4 regions of the Pseudomonas sp. 3B-A001-10F genome follow, and region 4 is predicted to be linked to each of the others. Evidence: riboswitches for the same ligand, from Rfam matches in the RefSeq annotation. Region 4 holds a riboswitch; each other region holds the start of a gene.
What was found. A riboswitch is a leader RNA that binds a small molecule or an ion and turns the genes downstream of it on or off. The one in region 4 is predicted to bind cobalamin.
Positions count from the first base shown of each region.

Region 1 (5,103 bases), on a different contig from region 4:
CGATCGCATTTCAACGCCTGATTAAGATCATGCAAGGCGATCAGCGTGGTCACCGGCAACGCCTGCACCACGTTGAGAATGGTCAGCTGATGCTGAATGTCGAGGTGGTTGGCCGGTTCGTCCAGCAACAGGATTTGCGGTCGCTGCGCCAATGCCCGAGCAATGTGCACCCGCTGCCGCTCGCCGCCGGACAGGCTGCGCCAGAGACGGGTGCGCAGGTGCATCGCGTCGACGTCAGTCAACGCCTGCTGAACAATGGCGTCGTCGGCCGCGGACCACGGTTGCAGCGCCGACAGCCAAGGCGTACGCCCCAGCGCCACCGCATCGAACACGCGAATGCCGTCGTCGGTGTCGGCCTGTTGCTCGACCACCGCAAGCTTTTGCGCAATGCTGCGCCGGGCCATTTTGCCCAGGTGCTGACCTTCGAGCAGCACCTCGCCAGCGCTCGGTTCACGCAGCCCGGCCAGCAGTTTGAGCAGGGTGGATTTGCCGGATCCATTCGGCCCGACGATGCCGAGGGTTTCGCCGCGCTGAACTTCAAGGCTGACACCGCTGAGCAACTCGGCGCCGCGCACTCTGAAGCTCAGACCAGAACAACTCAAAACACTATTCATCGAGCGGACCTGCGGCCGACCAGAATCAAGGCGAACACCGGCGCGCCGACCAGCGCGGTAATCACCCCGACCGGAATCACCTGGCCCTTGATCAACGTGCGCGACAGCACATCAGCGGCAATCAGAAACACTGCGCCGCCCAACGCACTGGCCGGCAACAAGCGCGCATGCCCGGTGCCGAGCAACAGCCGCGCGGCGTGGGGAATCACCAACCCGACAAAACCGATCGAACCGACAATCGACACCATCACCGCCGTCACCAGTGCCGCGCAGCCAATCAGCAGAATCTGCACACGTCGCACCGGAATGCCGAGGGATGCCGCCGAATCCGCACCAAAGGTAAACGCATCCAGCGCCCGCCGATGCCACAGACACACAACCAACCCCAACACGGCCACCGGCACCGCCAGCCACACCGAAGGCCAGCGCACGCCGCCGAGATTGCCCAACAGCCAGAACATGATGCCGCGCGCCTGTTCAGAGCTGGCCGAGCGGGTGATCAAAAACGCCGTGAGCGCGTTGAACAGCTGCGAGCCGGCGATCCCGGCAAGAATGATCTGCCCGGTGCCGCTGGCCGAACCGCTGACTCGCGCCAGTACAATCACCAGCACGAACGCCGTGACCGCGCCGGCGAAGGCACCGACTGACAGCGAGATGATCCCGGCGCCAACACCGAGCAACGCCACCATCACCGCTCCGGTCGAGGCTCCGGCAGAAATCCCCAGCAGATAAGGATCGGCCAGCGGGTTGCGCAACAGCGACTGCAAAATCACCCCGCACGTCGCCAGACCGGCACCGCATGCAGCCGCGACCAGTGCGCGGGTCAGGCGATAGTTCCAGACGATGCCTTCGTCGATAGGATCCAGCGCGTACCCGGCGCCCCACAATTTGTTCGCCAGCACTTGCACGACCACGCCCGGTTCAATCGAGGTTTCGCCGATGGCCACACCAGCGACCACTGCAATCAACAGTGTCACCAAGGCCAGCAGCGTACGGATCAGACTGGCACTCATTGCGACAGGTCATTGCCGTTGATGGCCGTGGCCAATTGTTCGATGCCCTCGAACATGCGCAGGCTCGCCTGCATGGCCATGGCATCAAGAATGATGATGCGGTTGTGTTTCACCGCGTCCATGTTGCGTGTCACCGGATCGCTGCGCAGGAAGGCGAGTTTCTTTTCATAGTCGTCGGCGGGGAAACGTCGACGATCCATGCGCGCGATGACCAGGAAGGTCGGATTGGCCTTGGCGATGGTTTCCCAACCGACGGTTGGCCACTCCTCATCGGACGCCACCACGTTGCGCACGCCGAGGGTGCTGAGCATGAAATCGGGAACGCCTTTGTGCCCGGCTACGAACGGCTCGATGTCCATTTGTGCGCTGGAGAACCACACCAGCGCGCTGGCGTCCTTGAGTTGTTTGCCTTGGGCGGTGGCAATCGATTTGGCGAGGCTGGCCTTGAGTTCGTCGTTGAGCTGCTGGCCACGCTCTTGAACATCGAAGATCTGCGCCAGTTGGCTCACGCTTTTGTAAATCGTCTCGATGCGAAACGGCGCCAGTCGCGTGCCATCGGCGCCGACGAGGTTGTCCTTGGCTTCGCAATCGGAAGGCAGCAGGTACGTTGGAATCTTCAGTTCATGAAACTGCTCGCGCGTGCCCACCGCGCCTTGCGGGCCGACCATCCATTCCAGTTCCACGGCGACCAGTTCCGGACGCTTGCCGATTACCGACTCGAAACTCGGCTCGTTGTCAGCCAGACGCTCGATCTTGTCATCCTGCGCTTTGTATTTGGCCAGCACATTGTTGAACCACAGTGAGGTGCCGACGACTTTGTCGCCCAGGCCCATGGCGTAGAGCATCTCCGTGCCGGCCTGGCCGATGGTCACGGTGCGCGTCGGTGCGTGCTGGAAGGTCAGGGTGCTGCCGCAGTTCTCGACCGTCAGTGGATAGACAGTCGGTGCCGCCTGCGCCAAGGCGCCAAGGCTCAGGCCGGTAATGAGGGTGGCAACGCGGGGCAGCAGCATGGGGCAGTCTCCAGGGGAACCGTACGGGGAGCGGGAGAGTACGGTCTGGAAACACACCATCGAACGCGGTCAGGAAAACAGCGCAAGGCCGGGCAGCCAACGAAGACGCGCACGGCACGATGTCCTTCCCGGACACCCCGCCGGTTAGTAATCACTGTGCCGGCAGGTCTCCTGACTGATGCGTCATCGCCTGGCTCCGGCCTTCCCGGGATTCACCCAGTGGCAGTCGTGGAGCAGGCTCGGCACCTACAGTTGCGGGGGCAGTTCCGATCAGTGCTGTGCAAGCACCTCGGATTCCCTATTAGTCCCGTTCGGGAACCGACGGCGGCATGGTAGTCGATCGAGCCGCTGAAGGGGAGACGAATCTGCCGTGGCGAGGATTAGTGTTGGCTCATCAAACCGTGCAATACGCCCAGACGCAGGCCCGGTTCCGACGGCAGCATTTGCGCGATACCGAACACTTTGAATGCCGCCAGCATTAACACCAGACCGCCGGGCAGAATGCTCTGGCGGTGTGGTTGCAGGCCTGCGAGCTTGAGCTGTTGCACGTTGTTTACCTTCAACAACAGCAGCGACAGGCGCAGCAGGCCGCCGTAGGTGATGCCGTCCTGGCCGAAGTCGTTGAGGCGATTGGTCTTGAGTACTTTGGCGAGCATGCGCGCGGTGCCGGAAGAGCCGATGGTTTGCTGCCAGCCCTGAGCACGGTAGCGCCGGGCAACTTTTTCAAACTGCAGGATGGCGAAGCGTTCAGCCTCCTGTAGCGCGCCGGCGGACACATCGCCGCCGCGAAAGAATCGCGTGCTCAAGGTGCCGCTGCCGATGGCGATGCTTTCGGTTAACAAGGGTTGTGAGCCCTGGCCGAGGATCAGCTCAGTGGAACCACCGCCGATGTCGACCACCAGGCGCAGGTCGTCGGCGCTGGGCAAGGCGTGAGTTACGCCGGCGTAGACCAGCCGCGCCTCTTCATGGCCGCAAATGACGTCGATGGGAAAGCCCAGATGCCGCTCGGCACTGGCCAGAAAAAGTTGCGCGTTGTCCGCTTCACGCACCGCGCTGGTGGCCACCGCACGAACCCGGCCGGCCTCGAAACCGCGCAGCTTCTTGCCGAACCGCGCCAACGCCTGCCAGCCGCGATCCAGTGCCAGTGCATCCAGCGCACCACCGTCAAAGCCCTCGGCGAGGCGCACCGGTTCGCGCAGGGTTTTCACTTCCTGAATCTGCAAGCCTTTGCGGCTGCGCACCGACTGGCCGATCATCAGGCGAAAGGCGTTCGAACCCAGGTCGATGGCGGCAAACAGCGAGGCGTCGTCTTTCATGGGAATCCTTGCAGAGCATCCGTCGCGAGGCTCAAGACGGTTTGCGAGGATTCTGCCGTGATCTTGATGACATCCTGATGACGGGGGCGGGGCGGTTGAATGAATTTTCGGCTGTCATGACACTGTCATTATCCGGCGTCTATGCTGCGGTCAATACATCGCGTGTTCTTAAAGTTTTTGCTGCCATTCGTGGCAGCTTTTTTTTGCCCGCGATCTGGCTGTTGATCGTTCCCACGCTCTGCGTGGGAATGCCTCTAGGGACGCTCTGCGTCCAGTGACGCGGAGCGTCACGGGCTGCATTCCCACGCAGAGCGTGGGAACGATCAGCGCGGGGTGCGGACGATCAATTAGCAGGACTGCGGAGTTTCGCCCCGGGCCAGGCGCGCATTGATGTCGTCGATCACTTCGGGCAGCTCGGCGATGGTGTCGATCAGGTAGTGCGGGCGCGAAGGGGCGAACATTTTGCCGATTCGCGCACGCTCTTCCGCCAGTCGATCCGACGGCAACGCCTTGTATTGCTCATAGGTCAGGCCCAGTGCGTTGCCGGAACAGGTCAATGCCACCGTCCACATGCCGGCTGCGCGCCCTTCGAGAATCCCCGGCCAGGTGTCGTCGACCTTGACGCAGGCGGCCACGTCATCGATGCCCAGGGCAATCACGTTGGCCAAGGCCTGCGCCGGATACGGCCGGCCATTGGGCACTTCATCGGTGGCGACGACATGGTCGGCGACGTAGCCATTTTCCCGCGCCAGTTCGACGACCTTGGCCATCACCACCGCCGGGTAGCCCGAGCACGAACCGATTTTCAAACCCTTGTCGCGCAATGCCGCAATGGCTTCGAGTGCGCCCGGAATCAGCGCCGAATGCAGGGCGATTTTCTCGATTTGCAACGGCATGAAACGTTCGTAGATTGCCGTTACATCGTCATCACTCGGCAAGCGATCAAACGCTGCACGATAGCGTTCAGCAATCTGTGGCAAGTTGCACAGCGTGCGGATGTGATCCCACTTGCCCATGCCCATCGGCCCGCGCGCTTCTTCAAGCGATACCGCGACGCCGAACTCGGCAAAGGCTTCGACGAAGATTTGCGTTGGCGCAAACGAGCCGAAATCGACAACGGTGCCGGCCCAGTCGAGGATCGCGGCTTGCA
Region 1 is NZ_JBQYFW010000001.1:372,451-377,553, reverse strand. Features, by position in the region: gene AC0ZWN_RS01860 (ABC transporter ATP-binding protein) at 1-614, opposite strand, end outside; gene AC0ZWN_RS01855 (FecCD family ABC transporter permease) at 611-1,615, opposite strand; gene AC0ZWN_RS01850 (ABC transporter substrate-binding protein) at 1,624-2,637, opposite strand; cobalamin riboswitch at 2,782-2,975, opposite strand; gene AC0ZWN_RS01845 (Ppx/GppA family phosphatase) at 3,018-3,953, opposite strand; gene AC0ZWN_RS01840 (hypothetical protein) at 3,962-4,231, shown strand; gene phnX (phosphonoacetaldehyde hydrolase) at 4,301-5,103, opposite strand, start outside.
Region 1: it holds a riboswitch for cobalamin, as region 4 does, so the genes downstream of both, AC0ZWN_RS01850 (ABC transporter substrate-binding protein) here and cobO (cob(I)yrinic acid a,c-diamide adenosyltransferase) in region 4, are expected to answer to the same signal.

Region 2 (5,103 bases), on a different contig from region 4:
TGAAAAACGGCGCCCCGTGAGCGCCGTTTTTTTATGGGTGAAATGTACCGACGCCTTCGCGAGCAAGCTCGCTCCCACATTTGATCGCATTCCAAATGTGGGAGCGAGCTTGCTCGCGAAGGCGGCTTCATGGGCGATAGAGATGCGCATGCCCGGCGCGATACAACGATGACTCGCTGAACACCTCACTGCCCAACACCCGACCCACCAGAATCAACGCCGTACGCCGAAACCCTTTGGCCTCAACCTTTTCGGCAATATCCGCCAGCGTCCCCACCACCCAATCCTGATCAGGCCACGTCGCCCGGTGAATCACCGCAATCGGGCAATCCGCGCCGTAATGCGGCAGCAGTTCCACCAGAATCTTCGGCAAATGGTTAACGCCCAGATGAATCGCCATGGTCGCGCCATGCTGCGCCAGACTGCCAAGCTCTTCGCCTGCCGGCATCGCGGTTTTGTCGGCATAGCGAGTCAGAATCACACTTTGCGACACGTCCGGCAGCGTCAATTCCGCGCCAAGCAGCGCCGCACAGGCTGCGGTGGCCGTCACGCCGGGAATGATCTCGAACGGAATATCCAGCTCACGCAGATAACGGATCTGCTCGCCAATCGCGCCATACAGACTCGGATCGCCGGAATGCACCCGCGCCACATCCTGACCCTTGGCATGCGCGGTCTTGATCAATTCGATGATCTGTTCCAGATGCAGTTCGGCGCTGTTCACCACCGTTTCGGCTTGATGGCCGTCGAGTACCGCCGCCGGCACTAGCGAACCTGCGTAGATAATCACCGGGCAACTGCGAATCAGCCGCTGGCCTTTGACAGTGATCAATTCCGGGTCGCCGGGGCCGGCGCCGATGAAGTAGACGGTCATCGTTGAATCCTGAGTAAAAGAGGGCACGACTGCGTTGCAGATGAACAACGCTCATGATCAATGGCGGGGATTATCGGGATTTTACGCCGCGCCGGCCAATGCCAGCGTGGCCTGAGCGTATTTTTGCCGGGAGATCAGCAGTTTTGCCGGCGCTTGAATCAGCTGTTCAGCGAGCGCAAGCGCGGCACTTTCGGCGACGCCGTAGCAACCGGTGCGTTCGTAAGCAATCTGTGAATGGTGACTGAGCCGCTGTTGGTAGCTGGCCAGTTCGTCACTGCTGAAGTACAACAGGGGCAGAGCCAATTGTGCAGCAAGTTCTTGCAGGCCCGGCTCGTCGCGCTTCAAGTCGATACTGGCCAACGCTTTCACCGCCTCAAGCTCAATGCGATGCGCCTGTAACGCTTGATCGAGTAACGCGCGCAGCGTGCTGGCCGGGCAGCCGCGCTGGCAGCCCAGGCCGACCACGAAGGTCGGCGCTGCGCGGTCATCGGTCATGCGTGGTATTGACCAGCGCTTTTGCGGCGGAACAACCAGGCGCTGATCAGGCCCAGGGCCAGCCAGAACGCCACGTTGGTCAACTGCGAAGCGATTTTGAACTGAGCTTCGAGTGCTTCGGGGGCGAGCATCGAATGCACTTCCGGTTGCGGTGCGCCGATCACGTGGGGCACAGCGAGGATGGCCACACCGAGGACCTTCATAAGCCAGTGACGGCTGAACGCGATCAGCGACAGACCTACAGCCGTCGAAGCGGCCGTGCCGATCCACCACGTCTGCCGCGAAGCCAGATCGGCCGCAGCGGTGCCCGGCAGTTCTGGTGGCAGGCCCAAGGTCGGAGCAAGCACGAACGTCGCGTAACCGGCCAGGCCCCAGAGCAGGCCCTGCGAAGTTTTGGTCGGCGCGCGCAGGGTGTAGAGGCCGGCGAGCATCAGGGCGAAACCGACGGCTACGACCAGATTACCGCCAGTGGTCGAGACTACGCGTTGCCAGCCGTCTTCCGGCTCCCAGGCCTCGGCATCATGGGTGTGCGCAGCCACGCCAGCGGCATGTTCGTGAACCGCCACCGGCTCGGACTTCTCGAAGGTTTCCGCCTGCAGAATCAGCGGCGAAACCCAGAAGCTTTGCAGCAGAGTGAGGAGCAGGGCGGCCAGCAGACCAGAGAATCCTGCAGTTTGCGCGATACGCTTGATCATGTCGGCAGGTCTCAATGGCACGGGAACGCGGCGCTGTGGCGGGTATCGTGGGCGGCGTTGTGCACCGCTTCGATGTGCGAGAAGCCGGCAAAGTAAACCAGACTGGCGCCGAGGATCGATGCAAAGATCGCGGCGGTCAGGCGTTGGCTCAGGGTGGTGGTGCTGGCGATTTTGTCCGTGTTGCTGCCGGTGCTGCTGATGATCGACATGGCGCTTCCCTCTGGAGTGTCAGCGGGTGAATAGAGCGCATGAAAACCCCTGCGGGTCAGGCTCGCAGAGGTTCGAACAGCGCCCGCCCACCGCGGGTTTGTTATGTGCAGCGCCGCGCAAATGCGGGCTGTGTGTTGCGGGCCGGTCTCCGGGCTCACGAGGGGTTGGCGTCAGGCCGACCTGCAAGCGTCACCTTCCCATACCGTATCGGCACAGTGGTTTTGACGCTTCGCTCGCTTACCGTTGCGGGGGCAGCACCGGACTGACATGGGCTTGAGTAAAGCACATGATTCACCGGTTTCCCGTTTCACCCTGTGAAGGGCACCCGTAACAAGTTGTGTAGGAGAGCATGGGCGGGGGATTTGAGTCAATCGGCGCCTAGCGCATGATCAGCAGGACGTACACCCCCAGCGCCATCAGGAACGCATAATAGGATTTGATTCGCGTCAGGCTCAGCAGCCACGCCAACGCCACCGGGAGGATCCATGGCATGGCCGCCAGGTGCTGGCTGGCCAAAGGATAGAGTGAGACCGCCAGCAGGCTGACGAGCATCGCCACCGATGTGTATTTTCCCAGACGATCGATGAAAGCGCGGGCAGTTACCGAAAGCCGTTCGACATCGACGGCCAGCGGCAGCAAGCGGCAGACGATCGAAACCAGCGCGCAAATCAGTACGTACAGCCAGAAAGTACCAGGTTCAATCATGGACATAGCTCGTCAGAACGGTGATGGCGAGCACCAGCAGCAAGCTGACCTCGCCCAGCCACAGCAAGCTCGCGGCGGTGGCCAGGCCGGCAATCCATTGCGCATGGAAGCTGTGACGGTCGCGGGCCATCTTGCCAAGCGAAGCGCTGATGAAAATCGCGATTACTACACTGACGTGATCCATCACTGCGTTGTCGGCCACGCTGGCGAAACAGTACCCGACCACGGTGCCAAGCAGGGCGGCGGCGTACAGCAGAAAGCACACGGTGTTGGCATACGGGCGGCTGATCGGTTGCTGATCCTTGCGGATCGACATCAACGTGAAAGCCGCATTTGCCATCACCGCCAGGGCGGGGACGAACGCTTTGACCGGGCCCTGGAGGCTGGATTTCAGGCTCAGTGTGAAGACCAGAAAACGCAAGTTGATACTCAGCGCCGAGACCAGCACGCCAAAGGCGTTAAGCAGGTGCGCGGGGGTTTCCAGCAGCGTCAGTTGCAACGGCGAGGCCATTACCGTACCGCTGAAAACCACCATGGCCGGAAGATCCAGACCATGGCGGCGCCCGAGCATGCCGATCAGGGTGAAGGTCAGCAGCAGCGAGAAGACGAACGGTAGCGCATCGCGGATACCGGTCGCGATCTCGCTGCGCGACGCCGGTTTTGCCAGGTTCGACTCAACCAGCATGAGTGCTGTGCCGCGAGCCGGCCAGCAATTGCTCTACGCCGTTCTTGTAGGCCAGGGCTTTTTCCAGGTAGTACTCGGTGGAGAAGCGCGGAATGAACTCTTCCACCACGGCCACACCCCGATAGCCGTTGACCGCGAAGCGATTGAGCACATCGCTCAGGCGCAAGTTGCCTTCGCCAATCGGCAGATGTTGATGGTGGGTGTTGTTGAGGTCGGCAATGTGCAGATGCCGGGTAACCGGCGCCAGATCGGCAATGGCTTTGAACAGGCTTTCACCATACGGCAGCAGTGAGCACAGATGCGTCACGTCGATGGTCACGAAGCACCCGGTCTCCTTGTGAAAGCGCAGGTGTTCCTCGACGGTGAAGACCGGGAATTTCGGCCGCTGACCGCCCATGTTCTCCAGGCACAGGGCGATGCCATCGGTGTTGCAGCGCTTGGTCACCTGGTTGATCGCTACTATCAGGTTGTCCAGCAGTTCGCCGTTTTCCAGTTGATCTTTGTAGCCGGGATGAAAAGTGACGCTGGTGGCGCCGGCCTCGTGGGAAAACTCCACGGCGGCACTCAGGCAGTCCACCGCTTGGGCACGTTCGGTCAAATCCGGGGAGCACAGGTTGTACTGGCGACCCCACCATCCGGCGTGGACGGTCAGCGTGATGCCATTGTGTTCGGCGAAGCTGCGGATTTTCCCGGCAAGCTCAGAGCGGTCTTCGGCGCTCAGCGACCAGAAGGTTTTTTCGGCGTCTTCGCCGATCTCGAACTCGACCGCTTGGAAATGTCTGGCCAGATCGGTGATCGAACCCAGGATGTCCGCAGGGTTGTCGTAGACATTGGTGGAAAAGGAGATCATCGGGAAGTGAGCGCTGATCGGGCCTTCGATATGATATAGCGGGTCTTTACGGGTCATTGCGCTGGTCCTTGCGTAGTGAACTCTGGGTGGGTGATCGCGGCGTTGAAGTCCGCCGGATCGTCGGCGTCGCTGCAGCCCAGCAGCGTGTAGCCGTGGCGGTCTGCGGAACGGCTGATGCTCTGGCCGAACTTGTCGGGGTTGAGGTTCACGCGTAATGCAAACGGGTGTTGCAGCAGGCGTGCCTGGAGCTGTTGCGGATCGGCGGTCGGGGCCGCCTCGATGTAGCGGATCGCCATTTTGGCGTAGGTTTTCTCGGGCGTCGGCAGTGACGTGCCGGTCATCGCGGCGATGGTGCTGGCTGCCAAATGCACCCCTGTGGTTTTCCAGACCATCTCCCAGATCTGGTCACCGCCGAAGCGGGTCTGGGTTTCGATGAATTGCAGGCGTGAACCGTCCAGCTTGATTTCCGTGTGGGCCGGGCCCCAGCGGTTGCCCATTCGCCCGAGCAGCCACAGCACCGCTTCTTCGATCTGCGCGGCGGTTTTCTCGTCGAGCCCGGCAGGAAAGTCATGCCCGGTTTCGACATAAC
Region 2 is NZ_JBQYFW010000005.1:225,278-230,380, reverse strand. Features, by position in the region: gene cobM (precorrin-4 C(11)-methyltransferase) at 128-874, opposite strand; gene AC0ZWN_RS07850 (cobalamin biosynthesis protein) at 956-1,369, opposite strand; gene AC0ZWN_RS07845 (CbtA family protein) at 1,366-2,064, opposite strand; gene AC0ZWN_RS07840 (CbtB domain-containing protein) at 2,076-2,273, opposite strand; cobalamin riboswitch at 2,397-2,618, opposite strand; gene AC0ZWN_RS07835 (hypothetical protein) at 2,653-2,979, opposite strand; gene AC0ZWN_RS07830 (AzlC family ABC transporter permease) at 2,972-3,664, opposite strand; gene AC0ZWN_RS07825 (sugar phosphate isomerase/epimerase family protein) at 3,654-4,571, opposite strand; gene AC0ZWN_RS07820 (ATP-grasp domain-containing protein) at 4,568-5,103, opposite strand, start outside.
Region 2: it holds a riboswitch for cobalamin, as region 4 does, so the genes downstream of both, AC0ZWN_RS07840 (CbtB domain-containing protein) here and cobO (cob(I)yrinic acid a,c-diamide adenosyltransferase) in region 4, are expected to answer to the same signal.

Region 3 (5,103 bases), on a different contig from region 4:
GGCACCAGATCGGGGTCGTGATAGACCGCGCTCGGGTCGACCTGATAACCGCGCGCCGGCTGAATACCGACGAAGGTCAGGCCGAAGCGCAGACCGGCGATCATCATCCTCCCGTCGCGGCACATCGGGTCGTTTTGCGGCGTGCCCCAGCGTTCGATCACAGCGCTGCGATTAGCCTCGGGCAGCGCGTTGAACATCGTCAGATAAGCGTCCATCGCCAGGCTTTGCTGGCACGGACGCAGATCAATGGTGTCGAGATCGTTGCTGACGCCACCGAGCAATTGCTCGATCAACTCGGTGCCGCTATTCGGCAGTTCAGCGGTGAGCGGATATCCCTCAGCCTGCAATGCACGCAGGATGTTCAGCGCCGCCGCCGGCGTGTCGAGACCGACACCGTTGCCGATGCGCCCATCACGGGTCGGATAGTTGGCGAGGATCAATGCGATGCGTTTTTCGCCATTCGGCACCCGCGCCAGATCAATCCAGCGCCGCGCCAGTTCAGCGACGAAATCCATGCGCTCAGGTTGCGCGCGGTAGCAGACGACATCGGACTGACTGCGCTCACTGCGCCAGGCCAGATCCTTGAAACTGATCGGCCGGCTGATGATGCGCCCGTCGAGTTCCGGCAAGGCAATGTGCATGGCCAGATCCCGTGGCCCCAGGCCTTGCTCGCTGTCGCGCCAGCCGGGCTCGTTGTCCTGCGCGCAGATTGCTTGGATCACCGGGATATTGCGGCGAAACGGTCGCAGATGCGGCGCTTCCGGGCTGGATTGAGCGAACCCGGTGGTGTTGAGAATCACCCCGGCCTCAACCTCGTCCAGCCAGTCCTCGATCACCGTCAGGCAGCCGGGTTCTTTCAGACTGGCCACCGCGATCGGCAGCGGATTCAGCCCCGCCGCTTGCAAGCGCTGGCAAAACACATCGATGAACGCGGTGTTCGCCGCTTGTAAATGCGAGCGGTAAAACAACACCGCCGCGACCGGGCGTGCAGGCAGCCAATCGGCTTGCCAGTCACTCAGTGCGGCGCTGGTTTTATTCGGGTGGTAAATCGCCGTGCGCGGCAGCGCCTGCGGTTCTTCCCAGACGTAATCGCGAGCCAGCCAACGGTTGGCGAGGCAGCGGAAAAAGTCCAGCGCATTGCCCAGTCCGCCCTGGCGCAGGAATTGCCAGAGGCGATCACGATCCACAGCGTTGACGGTGCTCAGGTCGCTGAGTTCCGGGTCAGGACGGTCATCGCCCGGCACCAGAATCACCTGCACACCGCGCTCGGACAGTTCGATCAGACGCTCGACGCCGTAGCGCCAATAGGCGATGCCGCCGTGCAGCGAGATCAGAATCACCTTGGCGTGGCGCAGCACTTCATCGACGTACAAATCGACCGAAGCGTGATTCTGCACCTGCATCGGGTTGGCCAGACGCAGGCTCGGGTAATCTTCCGGCAACTGCTGCGCGGCTTCGGCGAGCAGCGCCAGACTGGAGTCGCCGCTGCACAGGATCACCAGCTCGGCGGGGGTTTGGCCAAGGTCGGCAATATTGTCATCCGAGACGAAACCGCCGGGCTGAGTCCTGAGCAGGTGCATGGCTTAAACGCTGAGCGCAGCGCGCAGTTGCGCTTCGAGTTGCGCGGCGTCGAGTTCCTGACCGATCAACACCAGACGCGTGACGCGCGCTTCATCAGCGCCCCACTGACGGTCGAAATGCTTGTCAAAACGCGTACCCACACCCTGGATCAGCAGACGCATTGGCTTGTTCGGGATGGCGGCGAAACCTTTGACGCGCAGGATGCCGTGCTTGACCACCAGTTGCGTCAGGGCGTCGAGCAGCAGGCTTTCGTCGGCTTGTGGCAGTTCGATGGAGATCGAATCGAAGGCGTCGTGATCGTGGTCATCGTGGTCGTCATCGCCTTCACCGTGGTGGTGATCATGATGGCTGTGGCGGCTGTCGATGTGCTCCTCGGAACCGGCGCCGAGGCCGATCAGCACGTCCAGCGGCAGACGGCCGTTGCTGGCTTCGATGATTTTCACCGCTGGCGGCAGTTCTTCGGCGACTTCGGCGCGGACACGAGCGAGATCTTCCGCGCTGGTCTGGTCGGCCTTGTTGAGGATCACCAGGTCGGCGCTGGCCAGTTGATCGGCGAACAGTTCGTGCAGTGGCGATTCGTGGTCGAGGTTCGGATCGAGTTTGCGCTGGGCATCAACCTGATCCGGGAACGCGGCGAAAGTGCCAGCGGCGACGGCCGGGCTGTCGACCACGGTGATCACCGCATCAACGGTGCAGGCGCTGCGGATTTCCGGCCACTGGAAGGCTTGTACCAGCGGTTTTGGCAGGGCCAGGCCCGAAGTTTCGATAAGGATATGGTCGAGATCGCCGCGACGGGCAACCAGTTCGCGCATCACCGGGAAGAACTCTTCCTGAACGGTGCAGCACAGGCAGCCGTTGGCCAGCTCGTAAACGCGGCCGGTGGCTTCCTCTTCGGTGCAACCGATGGTGCATTGCTTGAGGATTTCACCGTCAATGCCCAACTCGCCAAACTCGTTGACGATCACCGCGATACGACGGCCCTGCGCGTTATCAAGCATGTGCCGCAGCAGCGTGGTCTTGCCCGAGCCGAGGAAGCCGGTGACGATGGTGACGGGGAGTTTGGCCAGTGTTTTCATCGGTATGCCCTTTGGCAAGCGGCGGGCATACGGGACGAGAACCGGCAACGCGCGCGCGTGCCTGGAGAGTTCGCCACCGGATCACCCCGCCCGGTTGTAGTGAGAATCTGTGACGAGGCAGGTCTCCTGGCTGACGGCGTTCAGGCGCTGGGCCTGGCGTTGGCTGCGCCTTCCCGCGGGCTCATCGATTGAGCTGGCAGTGGCGTGGCAGCGAACATCACCGTTCACAGTTGCGGGGGCAGCCGCGGCATTGACCGCGTTCCCTTCTTAGCTCCGGCACACGCCGGAGAACCTCGATTGCGCAAGGCTACGCATGCACGGCAGGCGGGTCAACGCCTGGATCATTGTGGTTATAAGGACAGCAACTTTTTCATCTAATGATCGCGAACACTTCTCACTTAAGAAGTAGTTGTAAGTTATGTCTTACATGCCCTATCCGTTAAATTAAAAAACCACCACCGGGTTAAACCCTGAAATAGAGCGGCTGCGCGCATTCGATTACATATCTTTACAAAAACCAAATTGATAAATCAATACAAGATATGAACGATGAGTTCGCACAAGGACTATGAGTCTCTCAAGAAAGGATTTCTTGCATGGCTGATTATTATCAGTATTTGATCCTGCCTGTTTCTTTCCTGCACCCATGGGTATCCACAACATGAGTGCCGGTAACGCGTTACGGCTTTCAAGTGATGCCGGACTAAAGGAACTTTCCGAACTACTGCGCAATTGCCACTATGCGCACAGTGCCCACTATCCAGCATTGGATGTTGCGCTGCTGGGACGCGAAGCATGCCGGGCATTCAATGCGACCTGGGAGCATTTGCATACCGATGCGTATCTCAGCGCAGAGAACGGTCTTCGCGAACGACGCATCTGCAAGTTCCAGTATCGCCAACGGGAACGCCAGTGGACGGCGCTGCAAGACTGCCACTTTTTTCAAGCCGAGACCGACAACCCGCTGTTGGGCGGGGTGCAGCGCACCTACACCCGCTGCGAGGCGACGTTCATTGACTCCCCGATTCTGCAGACACTGCTGGCCGCCGACCTGGCACTGCTGGACATGGCGCTGGGCCCGCGCGACTGGCTCGTGACCTGCCATCAGTTCCGTATCCTCTGCGATCAAGGCAATGCTGGCCAGGCCACCCCTGAGGGCAGACATCGCGACGGGCACGATTTTGTCTTTCAACACCTGATTCAACGTCAGCATGTCATCGGTGGCGAAAGCCGGATATTTGATGAAGAAGGTGGCCAAGTATTCAGTGCAACGTTGACTGACTATCTGGAAACCGTCGTATTGAATGACCGAATACTTCTGCATGAAGTTTCCCCACTGCAAACATCGAGCATTAATTCGGATCGCGGCAGTCGCGATATGTTGATTATCGACTTCGACCTGGCGGACTACTAATGAATCATTCGACTCATGCACTTTCAGTCAGTACCCCACTCGCGCATAACTTCATCATTGAACAGTTTCAACAGGCGTGCGCACGAAGAACTTCCACACTATCGCTGACCGCCAATGAAAACATATTGTCCGAGACTGCACGCACGCTAGGACAGAATCGCCATTACGAGCGTTACTTGTTCAATGCACAGGCCATTGACGGTCAATGCTATGCCGCCGAATTCAATGGCATGCAGGTCGAACACTTCCCCGAAGTCGAAACATTAAAGGCTTTGGCGACCCAAGCCGTGCAGGCGATGTTCAACGCGCCGTTCGTCGAATACCGTGTGCTCTCCGGCGTGCACTGCACGCTGAGCGTGCTGGCCGCCCTGACCGAGCCGGGCGACTGCGTATTATCACTGGCGCCTGAAAGCGGCGGGCATTTCGCAACCGGGCCTCTGGTGCAGAAGATGGGCCGGCACAGCGTCTTTTTGAAACTGACGGCTGACGGACAAATTGATCTCGGGGACGTTGATCGGCAACTCCAGGCGTGCGGTGTACAACCGGCAGCCGTACTGCTCGACCATGGTCTGACCACACGGGTAATCGCCCTTAAACCACTGCGCGCGCTGCTGAACCGCCGGGGCTTTGAGCGGACACTGATCATCTACGATGCGTCGCACACTCTGGGCCTCATCGCCGGGAAGGCCTTTCCCAATCCGCTTGACGAGGGGGCGGATATTCTTCAAGGCAACACCCACAAATCCCTGGCAGGTCCGCACCGGGCACTGATCGTCTGCCGGCGTGCCGATCTGGCCCAGCGGATCGAGCAAACGCTCAGCGGTGCGCTGGTGTCCTCGCCCAATCTGCCCGGTCTGCTGCAACTGTTCGTCAGCCTGCTGGAAACCCAGCGCTACGGCCAGGCCTACGCCCAACGCATGTGCGCCAATACTCGCCAGTTGCACGACGCACTCGCCGACCTGCCGGGCTGGACGCTGCACCCCTCCGACACGCACCTGCTGTTGCTCGAAGGCGAACGGGCCCGGCAAGCGG
Region 3 is NZ_JBQYFW010000005.1:218,046-223,148, forward strand. Features, by position in the region: gene cobN (cobaltochelatase subunit CobN) at 1-1,580, opposite strand, end outside; gene cobW (cobalamin biosynthesis protein CobW) at 1,584-2,657, opposite strand; cobalamin riboswitch at 2,757-2,968, opposite strand; gene AC0ZWN_RS07810 (2OG-Fe dioxygenase family protein) at 3,319-4,071, shown strand; gene AC0ZWN_RS07815 (hypothetical protein) at 4,071-5,103, shown strand, end outside.
Region 3: it holds a riboswitch for cobalamin, as region 4 does, so the genes downstream of both, cobW (cobalamin biosynthesis protein CobW) here and cobO (cob(I)yrinic acid a,c-diamide adenosyltransferase) in region 4, are expected to answer to the same signal.

Region 4 (5,103 bases):
CACCAGGTCACTGCCGATCTCGTCGCGCTCATTCACCGCTGTCCACAGTGCGCCGCTGGTGGGCTCCCACGCCAGGCCATTGGGGTTGCGGATGCCTGAGGCAAAAATGCGGTGATTGCCGGTCGCCCGATCAACTTCCCAGATCGCCGCGCGACCTTCTTCCTTGTCCAGGCCGTTTTCGCCGACGTTGCTGTTCGAACCTACGGTGACATAGAGCTTGCTGCCGTCCTTGCTGGCAATGACGTTTTTGGTCCAGTGGTGATTCAGTGTCCCGCCCGGCAGATCGACAACCTTGATTGGCTGCGACTTGATCTCGGTCGCGCCGGGTTCGTAGTTAAAGCGCAGCAAGCGATCGGTATCAGCGACGTAAAGATCGTTGCCAACCAGCGTCATGCCGAACGGCGAGTTGAGGTTCTGCAGAAACACCGTGCGGGTCTCGGCAACGCCATCATGATCGGCGTCACGCAGCAAGGTGATGCGGTTCGGACTCGGCACGCCAGCGCCGGCCTTGCCCATGACCTTCTTCATCACCCAGCCACGAATGCCACTGCTGTCATCGGGCTTTGGCGGGGCATTGGTTTCCGCCACGAGCACATCTCCGTTGGGCAGCACATAGAGCCAGCGCGGATGATCGAGGCCTTCGGCGAATGACGCGACCTGAGTGCCAGCCGCCGCAGTCGGTTTGCCGCCGTCGGGCCAGCCGATCGCCGGGGCAATGTTAACCGTCGGAATCAGGGTCTTGTTTGGTTCAGGCAATTTCGGTGATGGGCCGGTGCCGTCGGAGACTTGCAGGCTGGAGGATTCACCACAGGCGGCGAGCCCTCCGGCGAAGGCGATGACAAAAACGAGCTGGGGCTTGCGCATTGCTGATCTTCCCTATGAATGCATTCCTAATCATAGAGAAGGGCGCAAGCCCGATGGTTCAACTGCTCAGCCGCGGGCTTCCTTGAACAGCACGGCGATGCCCGGGTGATAGTTGCCGGCTTCGCTGCGCAATTTGCGGTAGGCGTAGGGGAAATACCAGGCGACCGCGCAGGTGTGTTCCTTTTGCAGGTCGTCGACCATGTCTTGCAGTTCTTCGGGGCTGGCGCTGTGCTGGGCTTTCTGCGGCGCGACAAACAGGCAGCCTAGCTTGAGGTCGCTGGCATAGCTGATGCGTTTGGCGTCGTTGGTGATGTCCAGCAGGGCTTGAGTCAGATTCAGGTTGGTAACCTTTGGCCAGCGCTGAGTGGCCTGGATAAAGGCGCGGTCTTCGGCACCGGCGAGAAACAGATCGGCGCGGGCATTGCGCTCGCCTTCTTCGTTCTGTTTACGCGTGGCAGTCTCGTTCAAAGTGACCAGCTCAGCCATCCAGGCTGCGGCCGAGAGCACTCCGAGATTGGCTTTCTCGTCATGCCAGTAAGGGGTGTCGCTGTCGCCGCGCACGGCGTTGTAGCGGTCGATACAGTCAAACCAGCGTTCAAGCACCGGGCGCAGGAATTCCAGGCGCGGGTTGCTGATGATCATGCCTTGCATCGTCATCATCCTTTATTGTTGTAGTGGGCTTTTCGAGAAAAGCATGGCTCTTTGATATCATTTGTATCAGTGTGGCACAAGATTGGCGGCAGATAAGTGATCGGCGGCAGTTATTCGCCCGATGGCCGCCTCTTTAATTGACGCTCCACCCCCAACCCTCTAACCTTCGCGGCTTGTTTCAGGTGCTCTGTGACCTGCGTCGACAGAGTGAAACAGGGAAGCCGGTGAGGGTTGTCTTCGCACGAAGAACCACCACGATCCCGGCGCTGCCCCCGCAACGGTAAATGAGTGAAAACTGCGCCTTGAGCCACTGCCTCGAAAGAAGCGGGAAGGCGCGCAGTCAGGCATGCGCCGCTCATGAGCCCGGAGACCGGCCTGATCCATCCAGCGGCATCACGGTGGGCGATGCCAGGCTTTTTGCCGTCTATTCTTGTGCCTGCCCGCCGTTATCCAGCCTCAACGGAGAGCTCCCCCATGACTGATTCCCCCGAGCGCGACGAACGCCATCTGGCGCGTATGCAGCGCAAAAAAGCCGTGATCGACGAACGCATTGCCAACTCGCCCGACGAGTGCGGCCTGGTGCTGGTGCTCACCGGCAATGGCAAAGGCAAAAGCAGCTCGGCGTTCGGCATGCTCGCCCGCGCCATGGGCCACGGCATGCAGTGCGGTGTGGTGCAGTTCATCAAGGGCCGCAACAGCACCGGCGAAGAGTTGTTCTTCCGGCGCTTCCCCGAGCAAGTGCGCTTTCACGTGATGGGCGAGGGCTTCACTTGGGAAACCCAGGATCGTCAGCGCGACATCGCCGCCGCCGAAGCCGCGTGGGCCGTGTCCCGTGAATTGCTGCGTGATCCGTCGATCGGTCTGGTGGTGCTCGACGAATTGAACATCGCCCTCAAGCACGGCTACCTCGATCTTGATCAGGTGCTCAGCGATTTGCAGGCGCGTCCGCCGATGCAGCATGTGATCGTCACCGGTCGTGCGGCCAAGCCGGAAATGATCGAGATGGGCGACACGGTCACCGAAATGGGCATGCTCAAACACGCTTTCCAGGCCGGCATCAAAGCGCAGAAAGGCGTCGAACTTTGAATCAACCACGTCACTGCCCGGCGGTGCTCATCGCCGCGCCGGCCTCCGGTCAGGGCAAGACCACCGTCACCGCCGCGCTCGCCCGTTTGCATCGCAATCAGGGGCGCAAAGTGCGCGTGTTCAAATGCGGCCCGGACTTCCTTGATCCGATGATTCTCGAGCGCGCCAGCGGTGCGCCGGTGTATCAACTGGACATGTGGATGGTCGGCGAGCAGGAAAGTCGTCGTCTGTTGTGGGAAGCCGCCAATGAGGCGGATCTGATTCTGATCGAAGGCGTGATGGGCCTGTTCGACGGCACGCCTTCCAGCGCCGATCTGTCGCGGCACTTCGGCGTGCCGGTGCTCGGTGTGATCGACGGCACGGCCATGGCACAGACTTTTGGTGCGTTGGCGCTCGGTTTGGCCAGGTATCAGCCGGACTTGCCGTTTGCTGGCGTGCTGGCCAACCGTGTCGGCACCTTGCGCCATGCGCAATTGCTCGAAGGCAGCCTCACCGAAGGCCTGCGTTGGTATGGCGCATTGTCCCGTGAGACGGGCATCGAGTTGCCAAGTCGTCATCTCGGCCTGGTCCAGGCCAGTGAATTGAATGATCTGGATGTGCGTCTCGACGCCGCCGCCGACGCATTGGCCAGCAGTTGCGAGGTAGCGCTGCCACCGGCCGTGGAGTTTGCTGCACCGGACGTGATCGCTGTCGAGTCGTTGCTGAAGAATGTGCGAATTGCCGTCGCCCGTGATGAAGCGTTTGCTTTTACCTACGGCGCGAGTCTCGATCTATTGCGGGCGATGGGCGCCGAGTTGAGTTTCTTCTCGCCGATCCGCGACACGCAATTGCCTGAAGCGGACAGCCTATATTTGCCCGGTGGGTATCCGGAACTGCACCACGTTGCGTTGGCGCAGAACACCGCGATGTGTGAGGCGATTCGCGCGCATCACGCGGCGGGTAAGCCGTTGCTCGCCGAGTGTGGCGGGATGCTGTATCTGCTCGATTCGTTGACTGACGTTGAAGGCACCCGCGCTGAATTGGTCGGGCTGCTTAAGGGCGATGCGGTGATGCAGAAGCGTCTGGCGGCGTTGGCGTTGCAAGCGGTCGATCTGCCGGAAGGTTCGTTGCGTGGGCACACTTATCATCATTCGCTGACCACCACCGAACAGGCGCCGATTGCGCGGGGTTTGAGCCCGAATGGTGGGCGTGGCGCCGAGGCGGTTTATCGTGACGGGCGGATGACGGCTTCTTATGTGCACTTCTATTTCCCGTCGAACCCGAGTGCGATTGCCGCATTGTTTGCGCCAGACCGTGAGGCCGCCTTCGCGAGCAAGCTCGCTCCCACAGGGGATCGCGTTTCTTGAGCAAGCATCCCGTCCAATGTGGGAGCGAGCCTGCTCGCGAAGAGGCCATGACCGACAACACATTCTCCGAAGCCGAGCGCGAAGCGGTTTATAGAGCCATCGCCGAACGCCGCGACATGCGCCACTTCACCGGCGGCAGCGTCGAGCCGGAGCTGTTGCGCCGACTACTGGAAGCCGCCCACCAGGCCCCAAGCGTCGGCCTGATGCAGCCATGGCGTTTCATCCGCATCAGCGACCGCAGCCTGCGCGGGCAGATCCAGAATCTGGTGGAAGAAGAACGCATCCGCACAGCCGAAGCCCTCGGCGAGCGCAGTGACGAGTTCATGAGGCTCAAGGTCGAAGGCATCAATGATTGCGCCGAAGTGCTGGTCGCTGCGTTGATGGATGATCGCGAAAAGCACATTTTCGGTCGCCGTACATTGCCGGAAATGGACATGGCCTCGCTGTCCTGCGCGATCCAGAATCTATGGCTGGCCTCGCGCGCCGAAGGCCTCGGCATGGGCTGGGTCTCATTATTCGAGCCGCAGGCGCTCGCCGATCTGCTGAAGCTGCCCGAGGGTGCCAAGCCACTGGCGGTTTTATGCCTGGGGCCGGTCAAGGAATTCTATCCGGCGCCGATGCTGGTACTCGAAGGGTGGGCGCAGGCGCGGCCGCTCAATGAGTTGCTGTACGAAAATTATTGGGGAGTGAGTCAATGAGTGTGGCGTTGTTGAGTGTCGCCGCAGTGGCGCTGGATGCGCTGTTGGGTGAACCGAAACGCTGGCATCCGCTGGTGGCGTTCGGCAATTTCGCCGGGCGCATCGAGCAACGCTTCAACGCTGGTGGCCGGGGTTGGCGCAGCCATGGGGTCACTGCGTGGGTGATCGCGGTGCTGCCGCTGACCTTGCTCGCCACGGCGTTTTCCTGGGCGCCATACGTGGGCTGGGTCGTCGAGATTCTCGCGCTGTATTGCGCCCTTGGCATGCGCAGCCTCGGCGAGCATGTCGCGCCGGTCGCCGCCGCGTTGCGCGCGGATGATCTGGACGAGGCGCGCAAGCGTGTCGGCTATCTGGTCAGCCGCCAGACCGATGAACTCGACAGCACCGCCGTCGCCCGCGCCGCCACCGAGTCGGTGCTGGAAAACGGCAGCGATGCGGTGTTTGCCGCGCTGTTCTGG
Region 4 is NZ_JBQYFW010000053.1:8,214-13,316, forward strand. Features, by position in the region: gene AC0ZWN_RS27910 (PQQ-dependent sugar dehydrogenase) at 1-864, opposite strand, end outside; gene AC0ZWN_RS27915 (hypothetical protein) at 931-1,515, opposite strand; cobalamin riboswitch at 1,679-1,908, shown strand; gene cobO (cob(I)yrinic acid a,c-diamide adenosyltransferase) at 1,990-2,601, shown strand; gene AC0ZWN_RS27925 (cobyrinate a,c-diamide synthase) at 2,598-3,947, shown strand; gene bluB (5,6-dimethylbenzimidazole synthase) at 3,995-4,645, shown strand; gene cbiB (adenosylcobinamide-phosphate synthase CbiB) at 4,642-5,103, shown strand, end outside.